3 regions of the Streptomyces sp. NPDC001270 genome follow, and region 3 is predicted to be linked to each of the others. Evidence: riboswitches for the same ligand, from Rfam matches in the RefSeq annotation. Region 3 holds a riboswitch; each other region holds the start of a gene.

Region 1 (3,550 bases), on a different contig from region 3:
GGTGGCCGCTGCGGAACAGCACTCCGTACCGCACCCGCCGTCCGTCCTTTGCCGGGAGCCCGCCCACGTCACGGAAGTTGCGCACACCGGCCAGCTCGGGTTCGGTCGACGGGACCTGCTGCGTCACGGGGGGCTCCTCCCGGTCGGAGCCCGTCGGCGCTTCTCGTCGACGGGCACGCTGTCGACCATACGACAAGCTTTTCCCGGGCAATGGGTTGTCCACAGGCGTTGCCACCGGGGCCCGCGGCCCTTGATGATGTTGAGGCGTGAGTGGATCTGTGGGCGCCTGCGAGGTTTCGATGGTGGACATCGCCGAGGACGGCCGTACGTGGTTGCTGAGCGGCCCGGGCAGCAGTTATGCGCTGCACCTCACGGAGGCGGACGAACTGCTGCACCTGCACTGGGGTCCCGCCGTCGCGCTCGCCGACGCCGAGGCCCTGGCCGCCCGTCCGCTGCCCGCCTACCGGGGCTTCGAGTCGCCGCTCGACGGGCACGAGGAGTATCCGGTCGAAGGCGGCCCGCGCTTCGTGCGGCCCGCGCTGTCGGTCCGTACCGAGGAGCGCCGCGGCACCGAATGGGTCTTCGAGGGCCACGCGGCCGAGGACGGGGAACTGAGGCTGCGTTTCCGGGACGCCGGGTTGGTCATCACCCTCCACTACCGGATGGGCGGCGACGTCGTCGAGCGGTGGGTGAGCCTCGTGAACGAGGGCGAGACGCGGGTGGAACTGCTCCGCGCGGACCCGGCCGCCTGGACCCTGCCCGACCGGGAGGGCTGGCGGCTGTCCCAGTTGCACGGCCGCTGGGCCGCAGAGTCCCGGCTGACCAGCGGTCCGCTCACCTACGGTGAGAAGGTCATCGGCAGCCGGCGCGGTCACACCGGACACCAGTACCTGCCCTGGGTGGCGCTCGACACCGACGCCACCGAGGAGCGCGGCGAGGTGTACGGCTGCGCGCTCGGCTGGTCGGGTTCCTGGCGGATCGCCGTCGCCCGACTTCCGCGTTGCGGCTGCGCGGACTCGATCCGTCGGCGGCGTACGAATGCCGCGAAACGGGTGAAGTGCACCGTGGTGCCGTGCTGTTGCACCACGGGCTGCACACCGCGCTCCGTGGAGACCTGGACGCCATGGTCATCCGGCTGCGCCGCGTCTGACCCTTCTGCCGGAATTACTCGCTTATGCAACCAGGGGGGTGAGGAGGGTCATACCGTGACGGTGGGTCGCCTGCCCTGCTCACGTAATGCATGGTCCGTGCGGGCGAATTGGCCGGGGGTACCCCGCCGACATGCACGGACGGTGACCGGGAATTCCCGTAATGGATCGAGTGAAACCCGTACGGGATGAAACGGGTCCTTGTCCGTTTGTGTCCCGCTCGCTTACGTTCGCCACCGATCCGGACGGACCGCCGAATCCTGCCGCCGCCCGGACACCGGACACACCACCCACCCGTGCACGGCAGGAGCGGGGGACCCACCAGGCACGACCGCCGGACCCGGTCTCCGGGACGGCAAGGGGTGAAGCCGCGCCCCGTGCGCGGCCGGGCAGCTCCAGCCCGAACCCGACAGCTCACCTCGCAGGCGCCGGAGAGGAATGCGCCATGCCCGCGAAGGGAAAGCACCGACGTCCGAGGCCCCAGCGCCGCACCCGTTCCGTCGCCGTCGCCGGAACGAGCGGAGCCGCACTGGCCCTGCCGCTCATCGGAACCACCGCGGCGCACGCCGCGCCCCCCGGGGAGGCTCCCCGGTCCGTCGCCGAGCAGACCGTCAGGTCCGCCGCCGGCACCGCCGAGCAGCGACGCGCCGCCGAGGACTCCGCCGCCCGTACCTACGTGGTGCGGCCGGGTGACCGGCTCGCCAAGATCGCCGACGAGCAGCACGTCAGCGGCGGCTGGCAGCGGATCTACCAGGACAACCGCCCGGCCATCGGCGGCGACCCGTCGCTGATCCACCCCGGTCTGAAGCTCACCCTCGGCGGGCGGGCCGAGCCGGACACCCACTCCGCGCAGCCGTCCCGGCTGTCCCGGTCCTCGTACGTGTCGGCGGCCGGCGCCTCGGCCGGCCGGACGGCCCGCACCGCCGGCACCGGCACCTCCACCGGCTACGGCCTCCCCGTCCTCGGCGCCAGGATCGGCACCGGCTACCACGTGGCCGGCGGCATGTGGTCCAGCGGCTACCACACCGGCGTGGACTTCGTCGCGCCGACCGGCACCTCGGTCAGGGCCGTGGCCGCGGGCACGGTCGTCACCGCGGGCTGGGGCGGCGCCTACGGCAATCAGGTGGTCGTCAGGCTGGCCGACGGCTACTACGCGCAGTACGCCCACCTGTCCCAGCTGTCCGTCTCGGTCGGGCAGACCGTGACCGAGGGCCTGCGGCTCGGCCTGTCCGGCGCGACCGGCAACGTGACCGGCCCGCACCTGCACTTCGAGATCCGTACCACGCCGGAGTACGGCTCGGACGTGGACCCGCTGGCCTACCTCCGCTCGCACGGCGTCGTCGTCTGACGGCCGCGGCAGCGCGGATGACGCGTCAACGCGCCTGTTCCCCGGCCTATTCCCGCGTTGGGAAAGTCTTGGCGAGTGTCTTATCTCACCGTTCGTCAACCCCTTCCTACGATCGCGTAGGTCACATCGGAAGGTGAATCATGGCCCGACGTGGCAGACGATTCGAAGAGTGACAACACAGCGGTGATCGGGTCGTACGTGGCGGTGGGGGACAGCTTCACCGAGGGCGTCGGCGACCCCGGCCCTGACGGGGCGTTCGTCGGATGGGCCGACCGGTTCGCGGTACTGCTCGCGGACCGTCGGCCCGAAGGCGGCTTCCGGTACACGAATCTCGCGGTGCGCGGGAGGCTGCTCGACCAGATGGTGGCGGAGCAGGTCCCGCGGGCGGTCGAACTGGCGCCGGACCTCGTCTCGTTCTGCGCGGGAGGCAACGACATCCTGCGCCCCGGCACCGACCCGGACGAGGTGGCCGAGCGGTTCGAACGGGCCGTGGCCCGGCTCGCGGAAGCGGCCGGCACGGTCCTGGTGACGACCGGCTTCGACACCCGTGGCGTACCCGTGCTGAAGCATCTGCGCGGCAAGATCGCCACCTACAACGGGCACGTCCGGGCCGTCGCCGACCGGTACGGCTGCCCGGTGCTCGACCTGTGGTCCCTGAAGGCCGTGCAGGACCGCAGGGCCTGGGACGACGACCGGCTCCACCTCTCACCCGAGGGGCACACGCGCGTCGCGCTGCGGGCCGGACAGGTCCTCGGCCTCGACGTCCCGGCCGACCCGGAACAGCCCTGGCCGCCGCTCCCGCCCCGCGGCACCTTGGAGGTGCGCCGCGACGACGTGCACTGGGCCCGGCAGCACCTGGTGCCGTGGATCGGCCGGCGGCTGCGCGGCGAGTCCTCGGGGGACCATGTGACGGCCAAGGGCGCGGTGTCCCCCGACGACATCAGGACGCGGATCGCGTCGGTGGCCTGAACCCTCGGGGCGGGTCCGGCGGACCGTTCCCGCCCCGGGACGCCCGCTCGGCGTGACCCCGCTCACGGCGGTCCGGGGGGCCTGG
Region 2 (3,550 bases), on a different contig from region 3:
GGCCACAGTGCCGCCGCCACCAGCGCCAGCGCCGCGAGAGGTACCAGTACGACGACTACGTGGACCAGCAGGACATGGGCGGGCAGGCCGTTGATCAGGGTCATCGAGGCGCTCCTGAGCGGGATAGGGGGCGTCAGCGTGGCACATGAAACTCTCAGCTTCTTCTCAATGACGCCCCCGGCGGCAGCCCCCGCGCCCCGCGCGGGAGCAGCGCGATGCGGGCCCGCGCGGGAGCGGAAAGAGGCGGGCCCGCACGGTTCGGCCGACGCGGCCCGCGCGGGTCGGTTCGACGCGGGCCCGCGCCGCGTCAGGCGGGTCGCACCACGCTGTGGATGATCGAATCACCGCCGTAGTAGATCGACTCCTCGCGGACGTAGGCGCCAGGCTTCGGGGCGTGGATCATCATCCCGTTGCCGATGTAGATGCCTACGTGGCTGACGTCGTCGTAGAAGAAGACCAGGTCACCGGGTTGGGCATCGGCGAGGGAGACCGTGGTTCCGGCGTCGACCTGGCTGTAGGTGGTGCGCGGCAGGCTGACGCCGGCGGCCTTCCAGGCGGCCTGGGTGAGCCCCGAGCAGTCGTAGGAGCCCGGACCGGTGGCACCCCAGACATAGGGCTTGCCGATCTGCGCGCGGGCGAAGTCGATCGCCTTCTGGGCCTTGGTGGCCGACGAGGAAGAAGAGGACGAAGAGGAGGAAGACGGCGAGGACGATGTGTCCGTGGCGGACGACGCGTCCTTCTTCTGCTGAGCGGCCTGCTGCTCCTTGGCCAGCTCCGCCGCCTTCCGCGCGGCCTCCTCCTGCCGGCGCTTCTCGATCTCGGCGAGCCGCTTCTTCTCCTCCGCCGTCAGCTTGGTCAGCAGCTCGCGCGCGGTGGAGAGCTTCTTCTGGACGGTGGCCTTGGCGGTCTGGAGTTCGTCCTGCGACTTGGTGAGCGTTTCGAGGCTCTGCGTGGCCTCCCGCCGCTTCTTCATCGTCGCCGACTGCTCGGTGACGTAGTCGTCGACCACGGTCTTCTGGCGGGCGGTCAGCCGGTTCATCAGCTGGCTCTGGTCGAAGTAGTCCTGCGGGTTGTCGGCGAGCAGGAGGGAGGCGCTGTCGGGAACGGAGGCTCCGGTCCGGTACTGCGCGGCGGCGAACGAGCCGAGCTCGTCACGGGCCTTGTTGAGCCGGTCGGTGCCGCGGGCGACGTCGTCCAGGAGGGTGTCGACGCGCTTGCGCTGTTGGCCGGTCTGCTCCTTGGCCGCGTTGTAGTGGTCGGTTGCCGATTCGGCCTGCCGGTACAGGTCGTCGACCTTCTTCTGCACCTCCTCCACGCTCGGCTTGCCGTCGGTGGGGGCGGCGACGGCCGTCTGGGAGAGCAGGGCTACGGAGGTGAGGGCGACGGTGGCCAGGGCGGGGGTGCGTATGCCTGCTACGCGCGTACCCGCGGAGCGCGGCTTGCGGTGCGACGCCAAGAGAGGCGACTCCTTCCGTGTTCCGCCTGCCGAGTTAGCTGTCGGGTTCGGGCGGGTGGTTCGGAAGGTTTGCCCTACGGCCGTTTCCCTTGTGAGGGATTGGGCCGATTCACCCCAAAGTCGGTGTGGGTCCCCGGCTCCCGCGTGCCACGGGGACACGCCGGACTCGGCGGAGGCCGCACGGCCCGGCGAGGTTCGCCGGTGGGGGTCGTACGGCCCGCCCGGCACGCTAGCCAACTCGTGTGGCCCCTGTGAAGGTTGGTGGGTGATATGCCCGATACATTTTCGTGACCTGGTGGTGAGTTTCCTCCAGGGTCATCGGGTGATTCCGTACGGTGAGCGGATCGGGCGTGGATGTGACCGGGTGGATCCCGGCCGGACGGAATGGGTCACGCTTCGGCGGCGACCTGGGACCGACCCGTGAGCGACCTGGGATCGTGGTCGACCTGCGGCCGGTCTGCGGCGGTCTGCGGCCGGCCTCGAATCGACCTGGGATCGGCCTGGGATCGGCCTGGGACTTCGCTGGGGCGGCGGGGCGGCACCGGCGAAGTTCTGCGAGCGGCACCGGTCATGTTCTCGGGGCGGCAGCGGGTTGTCAGTGGTGCGCCCTAGACTCGGAGAGCGATGAGCAGCCTTTTTGACGACAGCTTCCTGGCGGACCTCCAGGCCCCCCGCGGGCAGGAGGGGGAGCCCCCACCGCCCGAGGACGAGCACGCTCCGGAGCCGGTTCCGGACGATCTGTTCGGCGGGAAGTTCGACGTGCCCCCGGACCCGGACTCCTACTACGGGGACGGTGCCCCCCGGCCGGTCATCGACCCGGCCGCGCTCCTGCACGGGCTGAACGACAACCAGCGCGCGGCCGTCGTGCACTCCGGCTCCCCGCTGCTCATCGTGGCCGGCGCCGGCTCCGGCAAGACCCGCGTGCTCACGCACCGCATCGCCCACCTGCTCGCGGAGCGCAAGGTGCATCCCGGGCAGATCCTCGCGATCACCTTCACCAACAAGGCCGCGGGCGAGATGAAGGAGCGCGTGGAACACCTCGTCGGCCCGCGCGCGAACGCGATGTGGGTGATGACCTTCCACAGCGCGTGCGTGCGCATCCTGCGCCGCGAGAGCAAGCGCCTCGGCTTCACCTCGTCCTTCTCGATCTACGACGCCGCCGACTCCAAGCGCCTGATGGCCCTGGTCTGCCGCGACCTGGACCTCGACCCCAAGCGTTTCCCGCCGAAGGCGTTCAGCGCCAAGATCAGCAACCTGAAGAACGAGCTGATCGACGAGGAGGACTACGCCGCCGAGGCGGCCGGGGGCGCGTCCCAGTCGGACTCCGGGGGAAGCTTCGAGAAGACCCTCGCCCAGGCGTACGCCCTCTACCAGTCGCGGCTGCGCGAGGCGAACGCCCTCGACTTCGACGACCTGATCATGACGACCGTCAACCTGCTGCGCGCGTTCCCGGACGTCGCCGAGCACTACCGGCGCCGCTTCCGCCACGTCCTCGTGGACGAGTACCAGGACACCAACCACGCCCAGTACGCACTCGTGCGCGAACTCGTCGGGACCGCCGAGCGCCCGGCGGACGTGCCCGCGCAGGAGCACGACCTGCCGCCCGCCGAACTGTGCGTGGTGGGCGACGCCGACCAGTCGATCTACGCCTTCCGCGGCGCGACCATCCGCAACATCCTCCAGTTCGAGGAGGACTACCCGGACGCGACGACGATCCTCCTGGAGCAGAACTACCGCTCCACGCAGACGATCCTGTCCGCCGCCAACGCCGTCATCGAGCGCAACGAGTCCCGCCGCCCCAAGAACCTGTGGACCAACGCGGGCGCGGGCACCACCATCACCGGGTATGTCGCGGACACCGAGCACGACGAGGCGCAGTTCGTCGCCGACGAGATAGACCGGCTGACCGACGCGGGTGAGGCCAAGTCCGGCGACGTCGCCGTCTTCTACCGCACCAACGCCCAGTCCCGTGTCTTCGAAGAGGTCTTCATCCGCGTCGGCCTGCCCTACAAGGTCGTCGGCGGCGTCCGCTTCTACGAACGCAAGGAGGTCCGGGACGTCCTCGCCTACCTGCGGGTGCTGGCCAACCCGGAG
Region 3 (3,550 bases):
CCAGCTTACGGGGCACCCCGGGCCTTCTCCCCGGACCGCGTGCGCCCCCGCACACCGCAGCCCCACCCGGACGATCTGTACGTCCTGTACATTTTTTACAGAGAGCTTTCGCCGGAAGCGGCCGCGCCGCGAGGAGGGGTACGTCATGATCCGACCGTCCGCCCGTCACGTTCTGCCCGAGTTCACCGAGCGCACGAGCAGCGGTCTGCGCACGCTCGATCCGTACTCGAAACTGCTCGAAGGCCGCATCGTCATCCTGGGCACGCCGATCGACGACACGGCGGCGAACGACGTGATGGCGCAGTTCATGCACCTCGAACACGCCGCGCCGGACCGGCCCATCTCGCTGTACATCAATTCCCCGGGCGGCTCGTTCAGCGCGATGACGGCGATCTACGACACCATGCGGTACCTCGCCTGCGACGTGGACACCCTCTGCCTCGGGCAGGCCGGCTCCGCGGCGGCCGTGCTGCTCGCGGCCGGCACCCCCGGCAAGCGGCTCGCGCTGCCGGGCGTACGGCTGCTGCTCCAGCAACCGTCACTGCCCCGGCCGGTACAGGGCCAGCCCAGCGACCTCGTCATCGAGGCCGACGAGCTGACGCGCGTCCGCGCCCTCCAGGAGGAGATCCTGGCCCGCCATACGGGACGCACCCCTCAGCAGATCCACGAGGATCTGGAGCGGGACCTGATCCTGGACGCCCAAGGCGCACTGGAGTACGGACTGGTGGACCACATCGTCCGCAGCCGCGGGGCCGCGCGCACGCCGGACGCCGGGTGAGCCGCGGATGCTGCCGCCGGAACTGCCGCCGCTGCCCGCCCTGACCCGCGCCGAGGGCGAACTGATCGACCGCTACCTCGAAGCGGTCGACCTGCTGGGCCGGATCAACCCGGCGCGCGGCGCGGACACCTACCCCGCACTGCGGGCCGCCCAGGCGCTGGCGCGCACGGCGGTCGAACTGCGGGACGCGCTGGCCCTGATGCACCTGCGGGGCGAGAGGGAGCTGCACGCGGTCACGCTGGCGCGGGCGCTGCGCGTACTGGACGGCGAGCGGCGCACCGCCCGGGTCGCGCTGCCACCGGACGGCGCGGGGTGATGCGGGGTTCCCCGGACCCCCGGTCCGCCGCGTCGGCGCAACGCCGGGGGCCGGGCTGAAACGGCCCAACCGGCGTACCTCTGTTCGGCGTAGGCGGACGTCCCTTTTCGGGACCGCGAAGGGTGTGCGGGGCGTGGGGCCGACGGAGCCGCCGAAGTGCTCCCGTGCTGGTCCGAGGGCTCGTCGGCGTTTCGGCCATGGGCGGAATGGACCGCCCTCCGCCCAAACAGGTGGGTGGTGACTAAAGACACACATCGCCGGTTGCGTTGGGATTTTCTGACAGTTGTGAGTGAAGATCCCTGTCCGACGACAAGCCCCCGCCACAGCGGCGGGGCGGTCCGGGCGGACGCCGAGTCCTGCCGCCGCCCGGATGCCCGGTCGACAGGAGTGGATCGGCAGGAGTGGAGGACCCAGGCACGACGGGTCGCCGGAACGGACGCGAGTCCGGTCCGAGCGGCCCTTGGGGTGAAGCCGTGGCGACGCGGCCGGGCAACTTCGCCAGCCCGAATCCGACAGGTCATCCTTCACAGGCGGCTGACGAAGGGTTGCGCATGACTGCGCTCAATCGTGTCCCATCGCTGATGGCGCGGGCCGGTACGGCCTCGGCGCTCACCCTCGCCGCCGTGGGCGGCTCGATCGTGGCCCCTGGTCTGGCACCCGAGGCAGCGGCCGCCACCATGGGCGCCAGGGCCCTCAAGGTCGCGGCGTCCAAGAAGGGCTCCCCGTACAAGTGGGGCGCCACCGGCCCGCGCAGATTCGACTGCTCCGGGCTCACGCTGTACTCGTTCAAGAAGGCGGGCAAGGCCCTGCCGCGTACGGCGGCCCAGCAGTACAACAAGACGCGCCACATCTCGGTCAGGAGCCGCAAGGCCGGAGACCTGGTGTTCTTCCATGCGGGTTCCAGCGTCTACCACGTCGGCATCTACGCAGGTAAGGGGAAGATCTGGCACGCCCCGAAGACCGGGGACGTGGTGCGGCTGGAAAAGATCTGGACCAGGCGAGTCTGGTACGGACGGGTGAACTGACCGGTCCGAGGGGATGCCGGCTCCTGGCGTCGTGCCGTCATCCCCTCGGCGCCCGTTCACGGCTGACCTGGCATCAGGACAGCAGCGGTTCGAGGAGCAGGGCCGCGCCGAGGGCCGCCAGGGCCAGTCCCGTGCCCGCGCCGAGGGCCCGCGCGGCGCGTGGCTCGCGCAGCCACCGGCCCAGCCGGTCCACCAGCAGCGCGACCGCCGGGAACCACACCAGGGTCAGCCCGATCACGATCAGCGCCAGCAGCAGGGTCCTGGGCAGCGCCGGGCCGTCCCGCGGCACGAACTGGGGCAGCAGGCTGAGGAAGGTCAGTGAGACCTTGGGATTGAGGGCGTTGGTGACGAACCCCTGCCGCAGCGGATGCGCGGCCGAGGGCAGTAGCGGCCCGGCTTCCGCGGCGGGGCGGCGCAGGGACCACAGGGTCCGTCCGCCGAGGTACAGGACGTAGGCGCCGCCGAGCAGTTGCAGCGCGCGGAACAGCGGGGGCACGGCCACCAGGGCCGCCGCGACCCCGGCGACCACGAGCGTCGTGTGCACGAGCAGCCCGCCCGCGATGCCGAGCGCGCAGGCGACGCCGTGCCGGCCAGTTGGCGAAGCCGGAGCGGGAGGCGGGCACCGCCCTGCTGGTCCGGCACCACCGCGGCGCACGGCTGACCGGCGCGGGCGAGCTGCTGGTGGTGCGGGCACGCCGGGTCCTCGACGAACTGGACCGCGCCCGGCACGAGCTGGCCCGGCTGGCCGGCCTGTCGGGCGGCACGCTCCGGCTCGGCACGTTCCCGACCGCCGGTATCCATCTGCTGCCCCCGGTCCTCGCCGTGTTCCGCCGGGCCCATCCGGACGTGGAGCTGTCGGTCGCGGACCACGACCCGCCGCACGGGGTGACGGCCGTCGCGGCCGGTACGGTGGACCTCGCGCTGACGCACTCCTACCACCCGGCCGAGCCCTTCCCGGTACCGTCCTCGGTGCGCCTGGAGCCGGTGCTGGTGGAGGAACTGGTCCTGGTGACCGCCCCGGGGCACGCCCTGAGCGACGGCGCCGCACGGCTGCCGCTGTCCGCACTCGCCGGGCAGCCGCTGATCAGCATGGCCCCGGACCATCCGGCCCGGCGGGGCGTGGAGTCCCTGCTGGCCGCGGCGGGGGCCACGCCGTCCGTGCTGGTGCCGACCCCCGGGTACGCAGTGGTGTGCGCGCTGGTCAGCGCCGGGCTCGGGGTGGCCGTCGTACCCGAGACGGTGGCGCGCACGGCGGTCACCCCGGTCGGGGTGCGGGCGCTGGAGGGGGGCGGGATGCGCCGTACGATCCTGGTCGCCCACCGCGCGGACGAGGTGGCGCCGGCCGCGGACGCCTTCCGGGCGCTGCTGCGCGGGGCGTTCGGCCGTGCGCACCAGGCGTGACCGCTACGGTTCCTGCTGTCCCACCGCCGT

What was found. A riboswitch is a leader RNA that binds a small molecule or an ion and turns the genes downstream of it on or off. The one in region 3 is predicted to bind cyclic di-AMP.
Region 1: linked by a shared signal. The riboswitch ahead of ACFY2B_RS15035 (peptidoglycan DD-metalloendopeptidase family protein) and the one ahead of ACFY2B_RS07800 (C40 family peptidase) in region 3 are both predicted to bind cyclic di-AMP.
Region 2: linked by a shared signal. The riboswitch ahead of ACFY2B_RS01750 (NlpC/P60 family protein) and the one ahead of ACFY2B_RS07800 (C40 family peptidase) in region 3 are both predicted to bind cyclic di-AMP.

What each region holds. Positions count from the first base shown of each region.
Region 1 is NZ_JBIAXM010000007.1:327,293-330,842, reverse strand. It holds gene ACFY2B_RS15050 (tyrosine-protein phosphatase) at 1-127, opposite strand, end outside; partial or broken gene ACFY2B_RS15045 (glycoside hydrolase family 36 N-terminal domain-containing protein) at 300-998, shown strand; gene ACFY2B_RS15040 (GH36 C-terminal domain-containing protein) at 1,001-1,150, shown strand; cyclic di-AMP (ydaO/yuaA leader) riboswitch at 1,430-1,589, shown strand; gene ACFY2B_RS15035 (peptidoglycan DD-metalloendopeptidase family protein) at 1,594-2,496, shown strand; gene ACFY2B_RS15030 (SGNH/GDSL hydrolase family protein) at 2,680-3,465, shown strand.
Region 2 is NZ_JBIAXM010000001.1:366,015-369,564, forward strand. It holds gene ACFY2B_RS01745 (DUF2231 domain-containing protein) at 1-104, opposite strand, end outside; gene ACFY2B_RS01750 (NlpC/P60 family protein) at 308-1,456, opposite strand; cyclic di-AMP (ydaO/yuaA leader) riboswitch at 1,465-1,638, opposite strand; gene pcrA (DNA helicase PcrA) at 2,081-3,550, shown strand, end outside.
Region 3 is NZ_JBIAXM010000003.1:323,722-327,271, forward strand. It holds gene ACFY2B_RS07790 (ATP-dependent Clp protease proteolytic subunit) at 146-778, shown strand; gene ACFY2B_RS07795 (hypothetical protein) at 786-1,094, shown strand; cyclic di-AMP (ydaO/yuaA leader) riboswitch at 1,432-1,642, shown strand; gene ACFY2B_RS07800 (C40 family peptidase) at 1,646-2,119, shown strand; partial or broken gene ACFY2B_RS07805 (LysE family translocator) at 2,193-2,702, opposite strand; partial or broken gene ACFY2B_RS07810 (LysR substrate-binding domain-containing protein) at 2,711-3,520, shown strand; gene ACFY2B_RS07815 (ATP-binding protein) at 3,524-3,550, opposite strand, start outside.